2 regions of the Streptococcus zhangguiae genome follow, and region 2 is predicted to be linked to the other one. Evidence: predicted binding sites of a transcription regulator. Region 2 holds the regulator's gene; the other holds the start of a gene.

Region 1 (12,060 bases), 100 kb from region 2:
TTCAAATCCTACCTTGTTCATTTTAGTATTGTTTGATTAAATCAACTGTTGAACGGTCTAGCTTTTTCACGATAGTTTGTAGAAAGGCTTGAGCCTGTATGAAATCATCCATATTATAAAGAGTTTGATGTGAATGGATATACCGAGCGCAAACACCAATTGTAGTAGACGGAATACCGTGTAGTTGCTTATGGGCAGCTCCTGCATCCGTACCCCCTTTTGCGCAATAATATTGGAATTTAATACCGGCTTCTTCTGCGGTTGTGAGAAGGAAGTCCTTCATATTTTTGAGCATGATGTGACCTGGATCATAGAATCGCAAGAGGGTACCGTCACCAATTTTGCCCTGTTCTCCAAAAATATCACCTGCAGGGGAACAATCCACAGCGAGGAAGATGTCAGGGTTAAATTTGTTTGTAGATCCGTATGCACCACGTAAGCCAACTTCTTCTTGGACATTGGCGCCAGCAATCAAGTGATTTGGGAGAGTGACACCTGATAGGCTTTCGAGCAATTCTGTTACCATTAGCACCCCAAAACGATTATCCCAAGACTTGGAAATGATGTTTTGGCCATTTGCAGTTAAAATGGTCTCATTTTTCGGAACGAGAATGTCACCAGGACGTACGCCAAATGTTTCTGCTTCTTCTTTTGAACTAAATCCTGCATCGAAGATGATATCTTTTATAGCAGGAAGTCCAGCGCTACCATTCGTACCACGGGAAAGGTGGGGAGGCATAGATCCAGAAATAACAGGAATTTTTCGACCGTCTTGCAGGTGTAGTGTAAAGGCCTGGCTAGAGACGACAAGTGGATTCCAACCGCCAATTTCTACTGCTCGGAATGTTCCGTCTGCCTGGATATGACTAATCATAAAACCAACTTCATCCATGTGGGCAGCTACAAGAATACGGGGAGCGTTTTCTTCGGTTGTCTCCTTGATTCCGAAAATCCCTCCCAATCCATCTGTTTCAATACGATCAACGTGTGGGGTGATTTTCTGGCGCATGTGATTGCGAACTTCGTGTTCGAATCCAGCAATACCTTGTAATTCGGTAACTTCTTTGATTTTTTCAAATAAAATAGAATGTGACATAATGATCCTCCTGTCTATTATTTTATCACGAATTGTGGTAAAATGTTGGATATGAACAAGAAAAAAGCAGCCTTGCTAGCAGGTGTAGTTGGAGCGGGTATTCTCGCAGCTAGCACGCGATTTTCGATGACCATGTATGAAGAACGAAAAAAAGCGAAAGCTCTCCAGCAAGTGCGTACATTTTTTGCAGAATATGGAGAAATTGCAACTGTATTTATCAACGAGGTAGAATCAAATAAGCGCCGTTTAGTGGGTGGTGTTGTCATGGAAGATGAAACAGTCTATCTGTTTGAAAATGAAGCAGGTGTGATTTGGTATGAGGAGGAATTGATATGATTGTTCCAAAGAGTCTTGAGGAATTGGCTGGTCTTGTCGAGCAAGAAGGAAAACAAGTCTTGTTCTTTTCTGCCGATTGGTGTGGTGATTGTCGCTTTATTAAGCCGTTTTTACCAGAGATTGAGGCTGAAAATCCAGACTTTCAATTTGTCTTGGTGGACAGAGATGAGTATATAGAAGTAGCCCAGCAGTGGAATGTTTTTGGGATTCCCAGTTTAGTTGTTTTGGAAAATGGCAAGGAAATAGCCCGCTTTGTCAATCGAGACCGGAAAACCAAGCAGGAAATCAATGATTTTTTAGCGAATGTGAGAGGATAAGAAATGATTTTTACCTATAATAAAGAACATGTTGGTGATGTCTTAATGGTTATTGTGGCAGATAGTAAGAATGACCAAGTGGCTGTTGAACGTAAAGGAAATGTTGCGCGTGTCTTTCTGATAGACACTCAAGAAACTGTAGCGTGGAATATTTTTCAAGTCTCTAGCTTGTTGACAATTTCAGGCCGTGGTCAAGTTTTTTTAACGGATGAAGATGTAGCTGTTCTCAATCAAGAATTACAAAAAGAAGGCTTCGCAGAATCGTTGGTCAATGATAAGGAGTCCAAATTTGTCGTTGGTGAAATTGTGGAATTGGTTGCTCATCCAGATAGTGACCACTTGAATATCTGTCAAGTTAAAATAGGGGAAGAAAAAACAGTTCAAATTGTCGCAGGAGCGCCGAATGCTGCCCTTGGTTTGAAAACGATTGTTGCCTTGCCTGGTGCGATGATGCCAAATGGCAGTCTAATTTTCCCAGGAGAATTACGTGGTGCAAAAAGCTTTGGGATGATGTGTAGCCCACGTGAATTGCAACTTCCAAATGCCCCACAGAAACGTGGTGTAATTGAGCTAGATTCAAGTGAAGTAGCAGGAACGCCATTTGACCCTGCAAGACATTGGAAGGATAATAATTAAAAAAGTTGGCTTGAGCTAACTTTTTTTGCATCTTTTTTCGAATAGATAAGTAGGAGGATAAAAGATGTATAATAAAGTGATTATTATTGGCCGTTTAACGGCACAGCCAGAGCTACAACAAACTGCAAATGGAAAACATGTTACGCGAATAACAGTGGCAGTCAATCGAAGATTTAAGACAGAAGATGGAGAGCGCCCTGCAGATTTTATAACAGTTATTTTTTGGGGAAAATTGGCTGAAACCCTTGTTTCTTATGCGGGAAAAGGTAGCTTGATGTCAATAGATGGCGAACTCCGCACTCGTACATACGAGAAAAATGGTCAAACTCAATATGCGACAGAAGTTCTTGGACAATCCTTTCAATTACTAGAAAGTCGTGCTCAGCGTGCCATGCGTGAGAATGCTACTGGAGAAGATTTGGCGGATTTAGTCTTGGAAGAAGAGGAATTGCCTTTCTAATTCAACCGTATCTGTGAATGATTAGAAAGTCGGTCTATGGTCTGATTTCTGATAGGGCAAGGAAATTCTCTTGACTATTTTTGACCAAATGATATAATAAGAACAGAGATTAGCACTCGGGTATAAGGAGTGCTAAAAATAGAATGACATTCTTGGAGGTATGCTATGCTTAAGCCATTAAATGACCGAGTGGTCGTAAAACTAGAAGAGCAAGAAGAGCAAACAGTAGGTGGTTTTGTTCTTGCTGGACATGCACACGAAACGACAAAAACAGCAAAGGTACTCGCTGTTGGTGAGGGAATCCGTACCTTGACTGGGGAATTGGTATCACCGAGTGTAAAATCTGGCGATACCGTTTTACTTGAAAACCATGCAGGTATTGAAGTAAAACATGGTGATGAGAAGGTATTGCTCGTTCGAGAAGCAGACATTCTTGCAGTAGTAGAATAAGGACGGAGGAAAAGAAATGGCAAAGGAAATTAAATTTTCATCAGATGCACGTAGTAGTATGGTACGCGGGGTTGATATTTTAGCAGATACCGTAAAGGTGACCTTAGGTCCAAAAGGTCGTAATGTGGTACTTGAAAAAGCGTTTGGCTCACCTCTTATCACGAATGATGGGGTCACTATTGCGAAGGAAATCGAATTGGAAGACCACTTTGAAAATATGGGGGCAAAACTCGTTTCAGAAGTTGCTTCTAAAACCAATGATATTGCAGGTGATGGAACAACGACAGCAACTGTATTGACTCAGGCAATTGTCCGCGAAGGAATTAAAAATGTCACTGCGGGAGCTAACCCGATCGGTATTCGTCGTGGAATTGAAGCAGCAGTACGGGCAGCCGTAGAAGCTCTTAAAGCGAACTCTGTCCCAGTTGCAAATAAAGAAGCAATTGCTCAAGTTGCAGCTGTATCTTCTCGTAGTACAAAAGTTGGTGAATATATCAGCGAAGCGATGGAAAAAGTTGGCAAAGATGGTGTCATTACAATTGAAGAGTCCAAAGGGATGGAAACGGAACTAGATGTTGTAGAAGGTATGCAATTTGACCGTGGTTATTTGTCTCAATATATGGTGACAGATAATGAAAAAATGGTGGCAGACCTTGATAATCCTTATATCTTAATCACAGATAAAAAGATTTCAAACATTCAAGAAATCTTGCCACTATTAGAGAGTATTCTCCAAACGAGCCGCCCACTTTTGATTATTGCAGATGATGTAGACGGAGAAGCTCTTCCAACACTTGTTTTGAATAAGATTCGCGGAACTTTTAATGTTGTTGCAGTAAAAGCACCAGGGTTCGGAGACCGTCGTAAGGCTATGTTGGAAGATATTGCAATCTTGACAGGTGGCACAGTTATCACAGATGATTTGGGACTTGAATTAAAAGATGCAACCATTGAAGCGCTTGGTCAGGCTTCTAAAGTAACAGTTGATAAAGATACAACAGTCATTGTAGAGGGTGCAGGCGATGCAGCGGCGATTGCCAATCGTATCGGTGTGATTAAAGCGCAGATTGAAACAACCACATCTGAATTTGATCGTGAAAAATTACAAGAGCGCTTGGCGAAATTATCAGGTGGTGTGGCAGTTATTAAAGTGGGTGCTGCAACAGAGACGGAGTTGAAAGAAATGAAACTTCGTATCGAAGATGCTCTTAATGCAACTCGTGCAGCTGTTGAAGAAGGAATCGTTGCCGGCGGTGGAACAGCCTTTGTCAATGTGATGGATGCAGTTGCAGGCCTTGAGGTTGAAGGCGATGAAGCAACAGGTCGTAACATTGTTCTTCGTGCTTTGGAAGAGCCAGTTCGTCAAATTGCGCTCAATGCAGGCTTTGAAGGATCAATTGTAATTGACCGCTTGAAACATGCAGAAGCAGGGACAGGTTTTAATGCCGCGACAGGTGAGTGGGTCAACATGATTGAAGCGGGAATTATTGACCCAGTCAAAGTAACGCGTTCGGCTTTACAAAACGCTTCAAGTGTTGCAAGTCTCATTTTGACAACAGAAGCAGTTGTTGCAAACAAACCAGAACCGGCTGCTCCAGCTCCAGCAATGGATCCAAGTATGATGGGCGGTATGATGTAGTAAAGCTAAAAAAGAGACTAGGCAAAAAATCTCTGAACGAGCAAAAGACTTAAAATCATTCTCTTAACGGAGGATGATTTTAAGTCTTTTTGAATATCATTTTCAATGTTTGGCCTGCTAAAATCGCACGTTACCTAGCTCATCTTACATATGTTGATGTGTTTCTTTGTATAGTGAACTGAATAAAGGTTGGGACATCGTTCAGTCGCTTTGCTTCAATAGTCCAGTGGACTGTTGAAGGTTGGAAATAGGGATTATGGAGTAATCCTCAATTAACGCCAGTTCTATCTGTGGCTCCTTACCATGTCCGATTCCTTTCTTAGTCCACTATATTTCGAAAAGATGACCAGAAACAAATTATTTTTAACATTCACTAACTAGTGATAAAATGTTCTTAACAACAGAAAAGGAGACACAGGATGGTTGAATTAGGTATTTCTACATTTGGAGAGACAACTCCGCTTGAAAAGACAGGGCGAGCAGTCAGTCACGCTGAACGGATTCGGAACTTGGTGGAGGAGATTGAGCTAGCAGACCAGGTTGGACTGGATGTGTATGCCATTGGTGAGCACCACAGGGAGGATTTTGCGGTCTCGGCACCGGAGATTGTGCTGGCTGCGGGTGCGGTTAACACCAAGCATATTCGTTTGTCTAGTGCTGTGACGGTTTTGTCCTCAAACGACCCTGTTCGGGTCTATCAACAGTATGCGACGCTTGATGCCTTATCAAATGGCCGAGCAGAAATCATGGTAGGACGTGGTTCCTTTATCGAATCCTTTCCTTTATTTGGCTATGATTTGAAGGACTACGAAGATTTATTTGACGAAAAGTTAGAAATGCTTCTGGCCATCAAAAATGACATTCATCTGAAGTGGCAGGGACAACATACCCAAAGTGTGGAGAGTAGACCTGTTTATCCAAGAGCGGTGCAAGAAGATTTTCCCATCAAAATTGCAACAGGAGGCAGTCCTGAATCCACGCAGAAAATTGCAACTTTAGGATTGCCGATTGTCTACGCCATCATTGGTGGCAACCCTCGTTATTTTAAATCCTTAGTTGATATGTATCGGAAAATAGGCCGTTTGAAAGGGCATGACGAAGCCAAGATGACCGTTGGTGCGCATTCTTGGGGCTGGATTGCTGAGGACAAGGAACAGGCGGAGAAAGACTATTTCTATCCGACCAAGCAGTTAGTAGATGCGATTAGTAAGGACAGACCGTTCTGGAAAGAATTGACCTATGATGCTTACTTGAAGAGTATCGGTGAAGATGGTGCGCTGTTTGTTGGTGATCCTGATACGGTAGCAAATAAGATCATTCGAGTGGTAGAGGAATTAGGACTGGATAGTTTCATGTTACATCTTCCAGTAGGGTCTATGCCACATGAGGATACGTTAAAAGCTATTCGGCTTTATGGTGAACAAGTTGCACCAAGGGTTCGAGCCTATTTTGCCACTAAAGGAAAATAGCTGTTAAACAAGAAATGTTTCAGCAAAGATAGTTGACACAGGGCATCGTTTGTGTTATGATGATAGACGGTACTTTTTACTTTTGGTCTCTCAAAAGTGTACAGAGACGTGCTGACAAATAGTTGCAAAGTACACACAGATAGGGGCTGTCACCAAGTGCTCTATCAACCAAAAATAAAAAATTATACAGGAGAATGTAGATGCCTACAATTAACCAGTTGGTACGTAAACCACGTAAGTCTAAAGTAGAAAAATCTAAATCACCAGCTTTGAACGTTGGTTACAACAGCCGTAAAAAAGTTCAAACAAACGTTTCTTCACCACAAAAACGTGGTGTTGCGACTCGTGTCGGAACAATGACACCTAAAAAACCTAACTCAGCCCTTCGTAAATTCGCTCGTGTACGTTTGAGCAACTTGATTGAAGTAACTGCTTATATCCCAGGTATCGGACACAACTTGCAAGAGCACAGCGTGGTGCTTCTTCGTGGTGGACGTGTAAAAGACCTTCCAGGGGTACGTTACCATATCGTTCGTGGTGCACTTGATACTGCAGGTGTAACAGATCGTAAACAAGGCCGTTCTAAATACGGTACAAAACGTCCAAAAGGGTAAGAAAGGGGATATAGATAAATGAGTCGTAAAAACCAAGCGCCTAAGCGCGAAGTATTGCCAGATCCGCTTTACAATTCAAAATTAGTAACACGTTTGATCAACCGCGTTATGCTTGACGGAAAACGTGGTACAGCGGCTTCTATCGTATACGGTGCCTTTGATCAAATCAAAGAAGCTACTGGAAATGATGCACTTGAAGTATTTGAAACAGCGATGGAAAACATCATGCCTGTACTTGAAGTACGTGCACGCCGTGTCGGTGGATCTAACTACCAAGTCCCAGTTGAAGTTCGTCCAGAACGTCGTACAACTCTTGGACTTCGTTGGTTGGTAACTATTGCACGTAACCGTGGTGAACACACAATGGTTGACCGCCTTGCAAAAGAAATCATGGATGCAGCAAACAACACAGGTGCAGCCGTTAAGAAACGTGAAGATACACACCGTATGGCAGAAGCGAACCGCGCATTTGCACACTTCCGTTGGTAATCTAAGATGTGAGGACGTTAAGAAAGTTCAAGGAAAAATAGAAAATCTTTGCAGAACGCTTGAGCGTTCAAGAAGATTTGTCTTTTTTCCAAAATTTTTAGTCCGAACTCAACTAGCAAAATTGCTCAGCAGTATCTTTTTACCACTTTACAAAAAAGCATTTGAGAACGGGTAGGTCCTGCCTATCCGTTCTTTTCTAAAATATGCTATAATAAGATGTAACTAAATTTAACTAAAATAGGAGAACATAATGGCACGCGAATTTTCACTAGAAAAAACTCGTAATATTGGTATCATGGCCCACGTCGATGCCGGTAAAACAACAACAACAGAGCGTATTCTTTACTATACTGGTAAAATCCACAAAATCGGTGAAACACACGAAGGTGCTTCACAAATGGACTGGATGGAGCAAGAGCAAGAACGTGGTATCACTATCACATCTGCTGCGACAACTGCACAATGGAACAACCACCGTGTAAACATCATCGACACACCAGGACACGTGGACTTCACCATCGAAGTACAACGTTCTCTTCGTGTATTGGACGGTGCGGTAACCGTTCTTGACTCACAATCAGGTGTTGAGCCACAAACTGAAACAGTTTGGCGCCAAGCAACTGAGTACGGAGTTCCTCGTATCGTATTTGCTAACAAAATGGATAAAATCGGTGCAGACTTCCTTTACTCAGTAAGCACACTTCATGAGCGCTTGCAAGCAAATGCTCACCCAATCCAATTGCCAATCGGTGCAGAAGATGATTTCCGTGGAATCATTGACTTAATCAAGATGAAAGCTGAAATCTATACAAATGACCTTGGTACAGATATTCTTGAAGAAGATATTCCAGCTGAATACCTTGAGCAAGCACAAGAATACCGTGAAAAATTGGTTGAAGCAGTTGCTGAAACTGATGAAGAATTGATGATGAAATACCTTGAAGGTGAAGAAATCACAAATGAAGAATTGAAAGCGGGTATCCGTAAAGCAACTATTAACGTTGAATTCTTCCCAGTATTGTGTGGATCTGCCTTCAAGAATAAAGGTGTTCAATTGATGCTTGATGCGGTCATTGACTACCTTCCAAGTCCAGTTGATATTCCAGCAATCAAAGGTATTAACCCAGATACAGATGCTGAAGAAGAGCGTCCAGCTTCAGATGAAGAGCCATTTGCAGCCCTTGCCTTCAAGATTATGACTGACCCATTCGTAGGTCGATTGACATTCTTCCGTGTTTACTCAGGTGTCCTTAACTCAGGTTCATACGTAATGAATACTTCTAAAGGAAAACGTGAGCGTATCGGACGTATCCTTCAAATGCACGCTAACAGCCGTCAAGAAATCGAAACAGTTTACTCTGGAGATATTGCTGCTGCCGTTGGTTTGAAAGATACAACAACTGGTGACTCATTGACCGATGAAAAAGCAAAAGTTATCCTTGAGTCAATCAACGTTCCAGAACCAGTTATCCAATTGATGGTTGAGCCAAAATCAAAAGCAGACCAAGACAAGATGGGTGTTGCCCTTTCTAAATTGGCTGAAGAAGATCCAACATTCCGCGTTGAAACAAACGTTGAAACTGGTGAAACAGTTATCTCAGGTATGGGTGAACTTCACTTGGATGTCCTTGTTGACCGTATGCGTCGTGAATTCAAGGTTGAAGCAAACGTAGGTGCGCCTCAAGTATCTTACCGTGAAACATTCCGTGCTTCAACTCAAGCTCGTGGATTCTTCAAACGCCAATCAGGTGGTAAAGGTCAATTCGGTGATGTATGGATTGAATTTACTCCAAACGAAGAAGGAAAAGGATTCGAATTTGAAAACGCAATCGTCGGTGGTGTGGTTCCACGTGAATTCATCCCAGCGGTTGAAAAAGGTTTGATCGAGTCAATGGCAAACGGTGTTCTTGCTGGCTATCCAATCGTTGACGTGAAAGCGAAATTGTACGATGGTTCATACCACGATGTCGACTCATCTGAAACTGCCTTTAAAGTTGCGGCATCACTTGCCCTTAAAGAAGCAGCGAAATCTGCACAACCAGTTATCCTTGAGCCAATGATGCTTGTAACCGTTACAGCACCAGAAGATAATCTTGGTGATGTTATGGGACACGTTACAGCTCGTCGTGGACGTGTAGACGGTATGGAAGCTCGTGGTAACACACAAATCGTTCGTGCCTATGTACCACTTGCTGAAATGTTCGGTTACGCAACTGTTCTTCGTTCAGCGACACAAGGTCGCGGTACCTTCATGATGGTATTTGACCACTACGAAGATGTACCTAAGTCAGTACAAGATGAAATCATCAAGAAAAATGGCGGTAACGCTTAATCACTAAGAGAGGATATTCCTCTCTTTTTTATCGTCTAAAACTTGCATTTTTTGTCAAATAAGTATATAATGAAAATGTTGAAAGATGACTTGTATGTTTGCAAGTTAAGATTTTCACAAAAGGATTAAAAGGCTCGCCTTTTAAAATAAAAGAACTCGATTTTCATAAGGAGGAAATCATTCATGGTAGTTAAAGTTGGTATTAACGGTTTCGGTCGTATCGGACGTCTTGCATTCCGTCGTATCCAAAATGTAGAAGGTGTTGAAGTTACTCGCATCAACGACCTTACAGATCCAGTTATGCTTGCACACTTGTTGAAATATGACACAACTCAAGGTCGTTTCGACGGTACTGTTGAAGTAAAAGACGGTGGATTTGAAGTAAACGGTAAATTCGTGAAAGTTTCTGCAGAACGTGAACCAGGAAACATTGACTGGGCTACTGATGGTGTAGAAATCGTTCTTGAAGCTACAGGATTCTTTGCTTCTAAAGAAAAAGCTGAGCAACACATCCACGCTAACGGTGCGAAAAAAGTTGTAATTACTGCACCTGGTGGAAACGATGTGAAGACAGTTGTATTCAACACAAACCACGATATTCTTGATGGTACTGAAACAGTTATCTCTGGTGCTTCATGTACGACAAACTGCTTGGCTCCAATGGCGAAAGCACTTCAAGACAACTTTGGTGTTGTTCAAGGTTTGATGACAACTATCCACGCTTACACTGGTGACCAAATGATCCTTGACGGACCACACCGTGGTGGTGACCTTCGTCGTGCTCGTGCAGGTGCTGCAAACATCGTTCCTAACTCAACTGGTGCTGCAAAAGCAATCGGTCTTGTAATTCCAGAATTGAACGGTAAATTGGACGGAGCTGCTCAACGCGTTCCTACACCAACTGGATCAGTAACTGAATTGGTAACTGTTCTTGAGAAAAATGTAACAGTTGATGAAGTAAATGCTGCAATGAAAGCTGCTGCAAACGATTCATACGGTTACACTGAAGATCCAATCGTTTCTTCAGATATCGTAGGTATGGCTTACGGTTCATTGTTCGATGCAACTCAAACGAAAGTTCTTGATGTTGACGGCAAACAATTGGTGAAAGTTGTATCTTGGTATGATAACGAAATGTCATACACTGCTCAATTGGTTCGTACACTTGAGTACTTTGCAAAAATCGCAAAATAATGCTATAGAAGGAGAAGTCGCGTGATTTCTCCTTTTTGAGGTGAAAGAAACCGTTTTAAAAAAGAATGCCCATCTCCCTAGTAGGAAAAAATCGTTTGTCATCAGGAAAAGCAAATTAGGAACGATAGGCCTGAAAATACTTGAAGAATAGCGGAAAAAGCAAAAAAATCCGCTAAAAATGTTGACATATATTTGCAAGTGTGTTATCATTAACTTACCTCTAAGGGGGAAAATATATTTTCACAGGAGTTTTTTATCATGAAAAAAACATATATCACATTGGCAACAGTAGCTGCTTTGTCTGCTGTAGTTGCTACAGCACCAGTTGCGCATGCTACTGTTGAGAAAAAACTGGATATTGCTCAAGAGGTTAAGCCAGCTTTAACTAAGCCAGTTCAATTGCAACAAGATTTAGTAAATGCTGTTAAATACCTTGGTAATGGTACAGAAGCACAATCTAAATTAGAAAAAAATCTTCCAAATCTTGAAACAGCCTTGAAAACAGCTAAAGAAGGTGCTGAGACAGCTGTAAAAAATGCAGAAGATACTGCTAAAAATAATCTTAAACCATTCGAAACTGCAGTGAAAACAGCTGAAGATGCTGTTAAAGCAGAAAATGATAAGATTGCTACAGAAAACAAGAACATTGCAGATGCAGAAGCTAAAATTAAAGAGTTGAGCCTTGTTTCTGGTTTGACAGCAGCTGAGCAAAAAACCCAAGTTGAAGCACAAGAACGTATTATCTCTACTGCTAAAACAGCAATTGAAACTTCAGAAAGTTTATTGGAAGGGTTAAATAACAAAGTAACAGACGCTAAAGAAAAACTTGAAGAAGCTAAGGCAGATCAAGCTAAAACAGTTGAAGCAGTTAAAAAAGCAGAAGCTAAAAAAGTAGCAGAAAAACAAAAATTAGTTGACGAAGCTAAAAACGATATTGCAGAATGGAAAGAAGCAAACAAACAACTTAAAGATAAAGTTGAAGCTGCTAAATTGGCACTTATCAAAGATGGTTTGACAGATGCTCAATT
Region 2 (12,060 bases):
TGGGCACCAGCAGCTCCAAATTGATCATAGCTAGCGCGTTTTTGGGCATCACTAAGCGTTTCATAAGCCTCTTGAATGTCCTTATATTTTTGCTCCGCACCAGCCTCCTTATTGATATCAGGGTGGTACTTCTTGGACATTTTCCGATAAGCCTTTTTGATTTCATCCTGAGACGCATCTTTTGACACCCCCAGACGATCGTAAAATTCTGTATTGTTCATTTAAGATACCAAGCCCGTAAACGGCAAAGTCAAAATAGCAAATGTGACGAAGACGCTTGCGTATAGGAAACATTTGTCTTTTTGACACAGACGTTAGGGCGGGTTCATTTCCTTTCTGTTAAGATACAAAGGGCGTTAAGCGGACAAAGCCAAAATAGAAGATCTAACAACGGACGTTTATGTCCTAGGAAAATCTATACCTAAAGGTAGCCATATCTGTAAGCCAGCTATGCTGGAACAGCTATGTCTCTTTTTGGCACAGTCCGTAGCCCGGGTTCAGTTAAGAACGTTTGTATTCCTTTCTATTAAAAATGTAGATTGAGCAAAGTCAAAATAGTAACTGTGACGAAGACGCTTGCGTCTAGGAAACGTTTGTCTTTTTGACATAGATGTTAGGCGGGTTCAATTACTGAAACCATCTATCCTTTCTTGTAAAATATTGGAACAGGAACAAGCTTTCCGCTCGCGTTCAATTTAGTTCCTTTCTGTTAAGATACAAAGGGCGTTAAACGGATAAAATCAAAATAGAAGATTTGACAACGGATGTTTACGTTCTAGAAAAATCTATACCTAAAGGTAGCCATATCTGTAAGCCAGCTATGCTGGAACAGCTATGTCTCTTTTTGGCACAGTCCGTAGCCCGGGTTCAATTCAGAACACTTTCCTTTCTATGTCATATTAAGTCGTTAAACAAATCGAAGAATAATAGAAAATCGTTCAGTACTTCCTCAAAAATCAATGACTCTTTCCATTTCTTACTAGCAAAGCAGGAGCCAAGAAATCCTCCCTAGCTCCTTGCTATGTGTATCCCGCGATACTTGTTTTCATTTGTTATACATAGACCTGCTCTTTTCAAATTACATTAGCAGAATTGAGTTCCGATTAGTTGAGCTCAGACAACCTATATAAGCTGAACTGAGTTCGAGCTAAGAACTTCGGAAAAAAGAGACAAAGATGTGTTGATTTCAATCAACTACAGATTCGGCTCCCTTTAGGGATAAGCCACCTTGTGTGCATCGCACACGGCGATGGCTTCCTATTTTTCTTTCGGTTTCTTAACGTCGTCACATCATAGTTAAACTCGGACTAAAAGCTCGGAAAAAAGATAGATACCCCTAGAAGCATTGCTCCTGCGTCATATCTCCTATTTTCCTGTTGCTTTTTACACGTCCTCGTATCCTACTTTTCCGTAAACTCTCCGTCTACTACGTCATCGCCTGCTTGACCTGGGTTAGCCGCACCTTCTGCGCCCCCTGCTGCTTGTTGGGCTGCTGCCGCTTGTTCGTACATCTTAACAGCTAGGCCTTGGGCTTTTTCGTTCAAGTTTTCCAATTTCGCCTTCATGTCGTCCAAGTTATTTGCTTCTTGAGCAGCTTTCAATTCGTCAAGAGCTGCTTGTGCCGCATCACGTTCTGCGTCAAAGCCTTTGCCTTCTGTTTCTTTGATTGTTTTTTCAGTCGCAAAGATTGCTTGGTCAACTTCATTACGAAGGTCAACTTCTTCTTTACGTTTTTTATCTGCTTCTGCGTTTGCTTCTGCATCTTTCATCATGCGGTCAATTTCTTCATCTGTCAAACCTGAATTTGATTGAATAACGATGGTTTGCTCTTTTTGCGTTCCAAGGTCTTTAGCCTTAACAGATACGATACCGTTTTTGTCAATATCAAAAGTTACTTCGATTTGAGGAATACCACGAGGTGCAGCTGGAATATCTGTCAATTGGAAACGACCAAGTGTCTTGTTGTCCGCTGCCATTGGACGCTCACCTTGAAGAACGTGAATATCTACCGCTGGTTGATTGTCTGCTGCCGTTGAGAAGACTTGTGATTTAGAAGTTGGAATGGTTGTGTTGCGGTCAATGAGTTTTGTAAAGACACCACCCATTGTTTCGATACCAAGTGACAATGGTGTTACGTCAAGAAGAACAACGTCTTTGACATCACCAGAGATAACCCCACCTTGGATTGCAGCACCCATAGCTACAACTTCGTCTGGGTTTACAGATTTGTTTGGTTCTTTACCAGTTTCAGCTTTCACCGCTTCAACAACCGCTGGAATACGTGTTGAACCACCTACAAGGATAACCTCATCAATTTCTGAGATAGAAAGTCCTGCGTCAGACAAAGCACGGCGAACTGGCTCTTTTGTGCGTTCTACAAGGTCACGTGTCAAATCATCGAATTTCGCACGAGTAAGGGTCATTTCCAAGTGTAGAGGTCCTGCTTCTCCTGCAGTGATAAATGGCAAGCTGATTTGAGTTGAAGTGACACCTGAAAGGTCTTTCTTAGCTTTTTCAGCCGCATCTTTCAAACGTTGCACAGCCATTTTATCTGCTGACAAGTCAATGCCGTTTTCTTTCTTGAACTCTGTAACCATGTGGTCGATGATTTTTTGGTCAAAGTCATCTCCACCAAGTTTGTTATCCCCAGCAGTCGCAAGAACATCAAAGACACCGTCACCTAACTCAAGGATTGAAACGTCAAATGTTCCTCCACCAAGGTCAAATACCAAGATTTTTTCTTCTTTGTCTGTCTTATCAAGACCGTAAGCAAGAGCTGCTGCTGTTGGCTCGTTGACGATACGCTCTACTTCAAGACCTGCAATTTTACCAGCGTCTTTTGTTGCTTGACGTTGTGCATCGTTGAAGTAAGCTGGGACTGTAATAACTGCTTTGGTTACTTTTTCACCAAGATATTCTTCTGCATAGCCTTTCAAGTATTGAAGAATCATCGCAGAGATTTCTTGTGGTGTGTATTCTTTCCCATTTGCAGCAACTTTTTCAGCAGTTCCCATTTTTGATTTGATGGAGATAATCGTATCTGGATTTGTTACAGCTTGGCGTTTTGCTGCATCACCAACGATGATTTCACCATTTTTGAATGATACAACAGATGGAGTTGTACGATTTCCTTCTGGGTTTGCAATGATTTTACTTTCTGTTCCTTCAAGAACAGCGACTGCAGAGTTTGTAGTTCCTAAGTCAATACCAATAATTTTAGACATATATTTTTCCTCTTTTTATAATTTTTTCTTTGTTTGATACTCTTCTTAGGCGGCACGGACGTTAGCAGCTTCCTTCGGAATCTCATAACTAAATTTTGAGCCCAAAGTCTCAAAATTTCCGAGTCACAAAACGCTAGCGTTTTGTGACTTTTGCCACGACAAAGAGTATCGGTAAGGCTCACTTCGTTCGCTTCATTGTTGACGCACCCGAAAAAGCAAGTTTATTTCTTATTTTCATAGTTTATCGTCATTTCGGACAAATAGTCATAATAAACAATTTCTTTTATTTATATTTGGATTTTTTAGCTATTAACAGTAGGACTGCTGTTGTAAATAAAGAGGGAAGTAAATAACTACTTTCGCTCATTACAACATTAAATCCGATGATAAATAATATTTTAAAGACCAAAATATTAACAATAAATAAGGCTAAGAATAGCAATAAAATTTTTAAAACTCTTTTATTCTTGTTGCTCATTTATTCCCCTATACTAGCTATACACCACCACCATAGCAGGGCGAAGTACCCTTTCATGCAGTTTATAGCCTTTTTGGAAGACTTGTGCAATCGTGTCAGCTGGATGTTCGTCATCTGCTGGCATGGTTTGGATAGCCATGTGGAAGTTAGGATCAAATGCCCCGTCTGCTGCTACTTCTTCAATCCCCTCGTCTTTCAGTGCTTGAACCAGACTTTCTTGAACCATTTCAAGGCCTTTTTTCACGTCATCTGTCAGACCTTCTACGGCTAGCGCACGCTCTAGGTTATCAAGCGACGGCAAGATTGCCTTAGCTAAATCCTGACTGCGATAGCGTTGCAAGGTTTGACGTTCTTCGCTGCTACGGCGTTGAATATTTTGCATTTCAGCTACGGCACGCAGATACTTGTTTTCAAAGTCCTCAGCACGTTCATTCGCAAGTTCTAATTCCGACTTTTCTTGAGTTGCTTCTTCTTGGACAACTTCTTCTGTCCCTTCCACTTCCTCAAGCTGTTCTTCTTTTTTCATTTCTTCGGTCACACGAAACCTCCTTTTTATTCATTTCAACTATTCTCTAAGATCTTTGTGCATTGTCCTTACTTTTTAACGCTCTCATGTTTTGGAGAACTGAGTTCGAGCTAAGCCCTTTGTGAAAAAGATAAATCTCTCTAGAGTCCAAAGACTCTGCGACAGATTTCCTATTTTCACTTTGGGCTTTTTACGCTCTCACATCTTAATAAACTGAACTCGGGCTAAAATCTCGGAAAAAAGACAAACACTCCTAGAAGCCTCAGCTTCTTCGTCGTATTTCCTATTTTTCATTCGATTTTTTCACGCCCTCGTATCTTAATGCACCTCGTAATGGTTGCTACTTAGATATCGATAGAAGTCGGTTAACTTCATCATGAGAACTCGGTTCACGAGATTGATAAGGCTCATCATGCGGTTGTAATCCACATTGATTGGTCCGATGACGGCTAAGATTCCGAATCCACGATAAGGGATGAGAAACTTGGTTGTCACTACGGTCAGATGAGCAAGCGATGGTTCTCGACTGTCTGCCACCTTGACACTCTGCATTTCAGCTTCAGCTAGATTGCTTCGCATTTCAAGAGCTACTTTTTGCGGAAATTCAAAAAACTGGTAAGCCCCAATATCCGCAAAATCAAGCAAGCGAATCTTTCCAGCCGTCACCACATTCTCGGTAAAAAGATCTGAGAAAATGTGTTCAAATAGATGCAAGACATTATCTGTCGTGACAAAATGCCGTTGGATAATCTGCGGAATTTCGGTCCTGAGTTTGTAATGAATATCTAGTACCGTTTTCCCCAGCAATCGTTCTAAGACCAGATTTCTGACTTCCCTTAAATCTTCACGGAGAAAATTCTTAGGAATGGCAAATTGTCTGGTCAGCGTTTTTGACTCATCTAAGGTCATCACAGCCAAAGCTGCATGCTGACTGAGAATGACGATGTCAAACGCTGTGAGTTTCTGCTGACTAGGTTCAACATCAAGCACCGCCACCGTACAGGACGTTAAATCCGACAAGATGGTCGCTGCTGTCTGCAAAATGTCATCCAGTCGGAAAAATTCCTGATCAAAACTCCTGACAACCTGATACATATCTTCTTCAGCTAAACTATCAAAGGTTAGGGAATGCTCCACAAAGTATTTGAAGCCTTCTACACTAGGCATTCGACCACTCGAGGTATGAGCTTTTTCAAGCAACCCTTTTTTCTCCAACGCCGCCATATCATTTCGAATGGTCGCACTACTTGAGGCAATGCTATCTTGAAGGGCCTTCGATCCGACTGGCTCGTGCGTTTTCGTAAAGATTTCAACGATCAAATTTAGAATTTCATGTTGGCGTTCTGTTACCAAAACCTCACCTCCATTCGGAATTCCAGCATTAGCACTCTTATCCTCTGAGTGCTAACTCATGATTCTATTATACACCGATTATTCTTAAAGTCAAGGTAGAAAAACAAAAAATTAGCACTCTTTTGATAAGAGTGCTAAAAATCAGTCTAAAGACCTAGACGCGCCATAGTTAACCAACTACCTGTCTAGTCCTGTTCTGTGTTCTTCCATTTCCAGAAGCGATACAGGATAATCCCTATCAAAACAGGGTGAATCAGGACAATCGTATCCGTCACGATTTTAGGAAACGTCACCTGCTCAAACTGTAAACGAGGCAGATTGAGAAAAAAATTAATACATAAAATAGGTATGGCTGCAATTGCCACTTTCGGACACTGTTTTTTCATTTTAATCCCCTTTCAGCGTAACGCTTTTGCAATTTGTAAAATCCAATCCCGCAATAGAAAAAGACAAAAAGGTAGGCAAGAGACAAAACTCTCCACATCCATAAGGACCAAGTATTCTCATCTCGAGGATAAAAAACCCGCCAAAAGACAGTTAGCCCGATTAGCACGACAGCCAAAAACCGCCACTTGAAGATTTGTCCAATCATGTCAAGTTTGCTCTGACGATCGCTATAAATAGTTGCTTCTTCAACTGCTGTCATAGGTTTGCGAAAATAGACAAAATTATTGCAAGTTCCGAGATTCTCCCAGCCATAGTCCTCATACATTTGGTAATAGGCATCCTGATCCTCTCCCAATCTCGGCTTGAAATCAAGGCAATAGGCCACTTCTTCCGGTTGGCATTTTTCAAAAATGAATAGACAGGGAAAGCGTACTTCTTTTAACTTCCAACCCTTACGGTGCATGTCGGTTAAGTACTCTTCTTCCTTTTCAAAATCTGTAATGAAGAACAACTTCCATTCTTTTTTCATCTTACAGCTCCTTTTTCAAGCGATACAATGTGCACAGTTGATAGGCTACAAAACTGAGCCAGATAAGCAACATCATGCCATTCCAGGCAAACTGCTGCCATTTCCACTCCGCAATGCGCCAAATCGAGCTATTAGCCAACGAAATCCAAGGCAAAATTGCAGTGGATAAAATCCGATTCGTCACAATTCTCTTTTGATAAGCATATATGCTACTACGATCATTGTAGAGGAGCGCTTCATCTGGAGTGCCTACCGCAGCTACAGGCTTGCGCCAGACAACATAGGGTGACACACCACAGACCATTTCTTCAGACTTACAAGGAAAGAATACCATTTTACCAGACCAGGGAAAAACCTCTTTTAAGGCTTGACCTGACTGGTGCATCTGTTTCAAATACTCTTCCATTTGATTCGGCTGAAAAGCCTTAAATCTCTGCTGTTTCATATCTCTCACCTCGACTATTTCGATAAAGACGTTCAATCCGATCCAGCTCAATAGCTAGAACCTCTCGTCCTAACTTCGTTATCAGATAAAGCTTACGCTTTTCCTCCTCGCGGACAAAGGCAATCAGGCCGTCCTTTTCCATCTTAGAAAGTGTGCCATACATAGTTCCTGGGCTAATCACAACTTGTCCACCCGTTAATTCCTTGGTCTTTTGGGTAATGTCATAACCATGCCGCTCTTCCTGTAAGGCAAATAAAATATAAAATGCAGTCTCTGTCATCGGAAGATAGACTCGCCTTAGTTTTTCTTCCATTTCGCTTCTCCTTGTAGCTCGATATATCGAATCTCGATACAATAAGTATATCGCACCTCGATGCAGTTGTCAAGAAAAAAATAAGGGAGTGAGACTCAATCGTGATTTCATAGAAATCGATTATCCTCACTCCTGTATTTTTAGGTTCGGGCTAAACGAATCCAATGGATTCGTTTACTCCCACCCCGCATGTTGACTAGCTTCCACAATTGAGAATTGTGGAAGACTGGAAATAGAACGAGCGTAGCTCGCTCCTTGCAATTGAGAATGGTGAAAGCTTGGAAATAGGGCTAGCGAAGAACTGTTCGCTAGCCTCTTTTAATAGAATGTTGATTGATTAACGTTTTACTAACCAGACAGCTACTGTGTTAAGCTGATCAAACTATAAAAATGAGCAGTTTTGATACTTTTTGCTCAACCTTTTACTGTTTCTTTTCTTTTAATAAAGCAATATATTCTTCTAATACAAGATGATGCTCTTCCATATACTTAGCACTGTCAATACCGACATAGCGGAAGTGCCAACTTTCAAATTTAATCCCTGTTATCTCGCTTTTTCCTTCAGGATAGCGCAGTACAAACCCATATTGCGGAGCCAAGGCCTTGATTTTTTCTGCTACTTCATCTAACTGACCTTCCGCTTCTCCCATATCGATAGCCAGTCCTGTTTGATGTTCACTGGCTCCAGGTCGCTGCACCTGATTTTTGACAAGATTTTCTGCTTCTTCTTGCGATAAGCCGCTTGCTTCAGCTTCTGCAATTCTGTCATTATACAATTGTTCTTGCTCTGTCTTGCTTCTATAGCCCGAAATAAGGATTTCTTCTGGAACAATCATTCGGGCAGCTACTAAAAACTGGTTTGTCGCTTCCGCAATTCGACTATCTACTTGAATATCCCCAATGCTCGTTAAAGAGGCTGGCTCTGTCTCTAACAAGTGGTCGCGATTAACCAAGACTAATTCCCAATCATCTGGAGAAACATTTGGTAAGGTATCTTCTTTTTGGGCTTGAGATGAGCTACTAGCAGCTGATATTGAAGTGGCTGATGAAGATCTGGTCGGTGTTGCGCCTTGAAAGAAGGCTGCTGTATCTATTTTCCAAACGAAAATAACACCAGCTAAAATGACAAGGAGGCATATCATGATTCCTGCTGTTTCGAAAAGATTTTTATTTTTCATACCCCTCCAATAGACGAGCGCCAGTCTGGCGATACGACATATCTCCTACTGCTTCTATGCTAAATTGTTCATTTTCGTATCTCAAAACAGTTATCGAACCATTATCTAGCGCTAGATTGGTTGGACGTTCTGGTTCTAATAGATTCACCAAGGTTGCAATCGTCATACCGTGGCTAACAACCAAGGCATTACCCCCACCTTGTTTTTCGAGGTCTTTAGCAATACGTTCAAAGCCATTAAAAATACGCTCTTTTAACACTTCCCAAGGTTCAGACCAATTGGCCGAGTCAGCTTCATGTACCCCATTGGCAATTTCTTCGAAAGTCATCGTATTGGCATCGACAACTCCGCTAATGCGCGGCAGCACACCACTAAACAATTCTGCATCATACATCCCTTCAAAGCTCCCAAAACACCATTCACGAATGCGTTTATCTTGATAGTAAGGAATCTTACCAAGAATGCCCAATTCTCTTTGAGCAATGGTAATCGTCTGAACTGTCCGACCTAAATCACTAGATACGGCAACCTTAAATTCTAAACCAGCTTCCTTCAAACCAAGACCTAATTCGCGAATACCCGTTTCGCCTATTGTCGTCAAGGGAGTATCACACCAGCCTTGCACCCGACCAATAGTATTAAACATGGTCTTACCATGGCGCGCAATATATAATCTAGTTTCTGCCATTGTTGTTCCTCCTTGTCTTCCTCATTCTATTATATCAAAAAACGACTGTCTAAGACAATCGTTTCCTATTCTCTAATTTTTAAAGCTATGGATTGGTGCTGGAATTTGTCCACCACGCGCAATAAAATCAGCAGATGAAGCTTGATTGACTTTCATAACGGGAGCCGTTCCTAATAGGCCACCAAATTCAATCAGGTCCCCTTCTTTGCCTTTTGGAATAATCCGTACAGCAGTTGTTTTCTGATTGATTACCCCAATTGCTGCTTCATCCGCAATCATGGCAGCAATGGTCTCTGCAGGTGTTTCTTCTGGAATGGCAATCATATCTAATCCAACTGAACAAATGGCTGTCATCGCTTCTAATTTTTCCAAATTCAGCGAACCAGATTGAACAGCTGCAATCATCCCCTCATCTTCAGAAACAGGAATAAAGGCACCAGACAGACCACCAACTTGATTACAGGCCATCACACCGCCCTTTTTCACTTGGTCATTGAGGAGAGCAAGCGCTGCTGTCGTCCCATGCGTTCCAACCGTTTCAAGACCCATTTCTTCTAAAACACGGGCTACAGAATCACCGACAGCAGGGGTTGGAGCAAGACTTAAATCCACAATCCCAAACTTCACACCCAGACGTTCACTCGCCATTTGACCGACCAATTGACCAATACGGGTAATCTTAAAGGCTGTCTTTTTAACTGTCTCAGCCACAACGTCAAAGCTCTCTCCACGAACTTTTTCTAAAGCACGCTTGACTACCCCAGGACCTGATACGCCAACATTGATGACCACATCCGCTTCACCAACTCCATGAAAGGCTCCAGCCATGAAGGGATTATCTTCTACTGCATTCGCAAAAACAACTAATTTTGCAGCTCCCATTTCAGACAGAGTCGCTGTTTCCTTGATAATCCGTCCCATATCACGGATAGCTGTCATATTGATTCCTGTCTTAGTTGAACCGATATTGACGGACGAGCAGACCTTATCTGTTTCAGCTAAAGCACGAGGAATTGAGTTGATTAAGATTTCATCCCCTTTTTGATAGCCTTTTTGCACCAAGGCAGAAAATCCACCAATAAAATCAACCCCGATTTCCTTGGCTGCTCGGTCTAGCGCTTTGGCTAGGGGAAGATAATCCGTCGCATCTGTCGCTGCTCCAACCAGAGCAATGGGTGTCACACTCACCCGTTTATTGACAATAGGAATCCCTAATTCCGCTGCAATCTCATCACCGACCGCGACCAAATCACGTGCCTTGGTCGTAATTTTTTCGTAAATCTTCTCTGCAGCTTGCTCAATATCTGTATCAATACAATCCAGAAGCGAAATTCCCATCGTGATGGTCCGAATATCGAAATTCTGCTCCTCAATCATAGCAATGGTTTCAGTTACTTGTCTAATATCCATTCCGCTACCTCTTAGATGTTATACATGGCTTCAAAAATTGCGGCGCTTTGAATGTTAATTTTAACATTCAAGCTCTCACCAAAGGTGTCAAATTCCTGACGTAAGACCGCAAAATCTTTTTTCTCATCGCTTGAAACAACTGCCATCATAGTGAAAAATTCATCTAAAACGGTTTGTGAAATATCATCAATATTCAATCCTAATTCCGCAATCTTAGCAGAAACTCCCGCTACAATACCTGTTCTATCTTTCCCAACAACTGTAATAATCGCTTTCATCTTAGCCCTCTTTCCTTTTTATCTCATGATGAATGACCCAAAAAGTCTTTGACCTCAGAAAGATCTAAAAAGACCTCTTCTCCAATTTGCAACGCTGGCATTCCCACATAACCATTTTCTTTTGCCTGTTGAAAAGCTGGATGCTGGTCTCGCAAACGGATAAAACGCTTAAAATTTGCCAAATTAGCCGTAATCTCAACAGCTTCATAGTCGAATGCCAATTCTTTTAAACCAGCCACAAACGGAGCTGTATCTGGACATTCTGTCACAAAAAATAGGGTTGCAGTCATCTTCTACCTCGCTTCTTCTACTTTCTGATTTCCATTGTACCACAAAAGTAAACCAAGCCCTAAGCGTCATCTATATTTTTTAAAAAATATTCGGAAAAAATGAAAGAAGACCTGCCTCCCGTATATACAGGAAACAAGCCCTCCACAATTCTCTTTTGCCACTAGATACGACAGATTCAGTTTACTACCTTATTTGCCTACATAGGTGTGCATTGGATACGTCAAATACTCTACATCACGTGCTTTTTCACATGTCACAAATCCAGCTGGTGCATCCATAACAGTTGGGATACGGTTTACGACAGTTGCACAAGTATGCGCTACTGTATCTGGTTTGTTAACAGAGAATATCAAATCAGGTTCACCAAAGATTTCCCAATCGCACATATCTCCGTCATCTTCACGGTAAACTTTTCCGATACATTCTACTTCTAATTCAATACCTTGGTTCGTATGAATAGTTGTAACAGCTGACATTCCTGTTACTTCTCCTGCTGGAATAGTCCGGCCAAGTGTTTCAGAATAAATGTCTTCATCAAGAATGTATGGTACACTCTTTTGGGAAATATCTTTGATGGTCAAGTTCATTTTCGCACAGATACCTTCTGCAGAATTCCACATGTAAGAAGGGAAACTTTCAGCAGAAGCAATTTCTTTTTCAAATCGTTCTACATCGTAGCCAGCACCATGTGCTTCAGCAAGTGCTAAACCGTAATCTTCTACGTTATAGCTGACAGCACCTTTAATCTTAGTGATTTTATTCATCCCTGCCATCATAAGACATGGCATATTAATCCAGTAAATATCCTGCATACCAGATCCCATAATAGTCACACCATGCTCTTTCGCCAATTTATCGAGACGATTTGTTTCTGATGGAGAAGTTGTCCAAGGATAAATTGCTTCCTCACAGGTTGAAATCACATTCACCCCATGTTTAATCGCTGTTTCATAAAAATTA

Evidence for each region. The regulator HrcA, encoded in region 2, represses chaperone genes, less so after heat shock. The targets are predictions, from matches to a motif close to TTAGCACTCNNNNNNNNNGAGTGCTAA.
Region 1: the regulator HrcA is predicted to act here: its motif matches at 2,955-2,981, upstream of groES (co-chaperone GroES).

The regions. Positions count from the first base shown of each region.
Region 1 is NZ_CP072115.1:116,610-128,669, forward strand. Features, by position in the region: gene pepA (glutamyl aminopeptidase) at 23-1,096, opposite strand; gene J5M87_RS00765 (DUF4651 domain-containing protein) at 1,148-1,432, shown strand; gene J5M87_RS00770 (thioredoxin family protein) at 1,429-1,749, shown strand; gene ytpR (YtpR family tRNA-binding protein) at 1,753-2,385, shown strand; gene J5M87_RS00780 (single-stranded DNA-binding protein) at 2,450-2,845, shown strand; gene groES (co-chaperone GroES) at 3,011-3,295, shown strand; gene groL (chaperonin GroEL) at 3,312-4,934, shown strand; gene J5M87_RS00795 (LLM class flavin-dependent oxidoreductase) at 5,354-6,403, shown strand; gene rpsL (30S ribosomal protein S12) at 6,604-7,017, shown strand; gene rpsG (30S ribosomal protein S7) at 7,036-7,506, shown strand; gene fusA (elongation factor G) at 7,757-9,838, shown strand; gene gap (type I glyceraldehyde-3-phosphate dehydrogenase) at 10,022-11,032, shown strand; gene J5M87_RS00820 (hypothetical protein) at 11,291-12,060, shown strand, end outside.
Region 2 is NZ_CP072115.1:217,690-229,749, reverse strand. Features, by position in the region: gene dnaJ (molecular chaperone DnaJ) at 1-221, opposite strand, end outside; gene dnaK (molecular chaperone DnaK) at 1,401-3,224, opposite strand; gene grpE (nucleotide exchange factor GrpE) at 3,716-4,228, opposite strand; gene hrcA (heat-inducible transcriptional repressor HrcA) at 4,547-5,581, opposite strand; gene J5M87_RS01265 (hypothetical protein) at 5,767-5,967, opposite strand; gene J5M87_RS01260 (DUF2812 domain-containing protein) at 5,964-6,497, opposite strand; gene J5M87_RS01255 (hypothetical protein) at 6,499-6,942, opposite strand; gene J5M87_RS01250 (PadR family transcriptional regulator) at 6,923-7,255, opposite strand; gene J5M87_RS01245 (M15 family metallopeptidase) at 7,678-8,433, opposite strand; gene J5M87_RS01240 (histidine phosphatase family protein) at 8,423-9,121, opposite strand; gene J5M87_RS01235 (PFL family protein) at 9,194-10,531, opposite strand; gene J5M87_RS01230 (ACT domain-containing protein) at 10,543-10,809, opposite strand; gene J5M87_RS01225 (hypothetical protein) at 10,833-11,099, opposite strand; gene J5M87_RS01220 (NAD(P)H-dependent amine dehydrogenase family protein) at 11,289-12,060, opposite strand, start outside.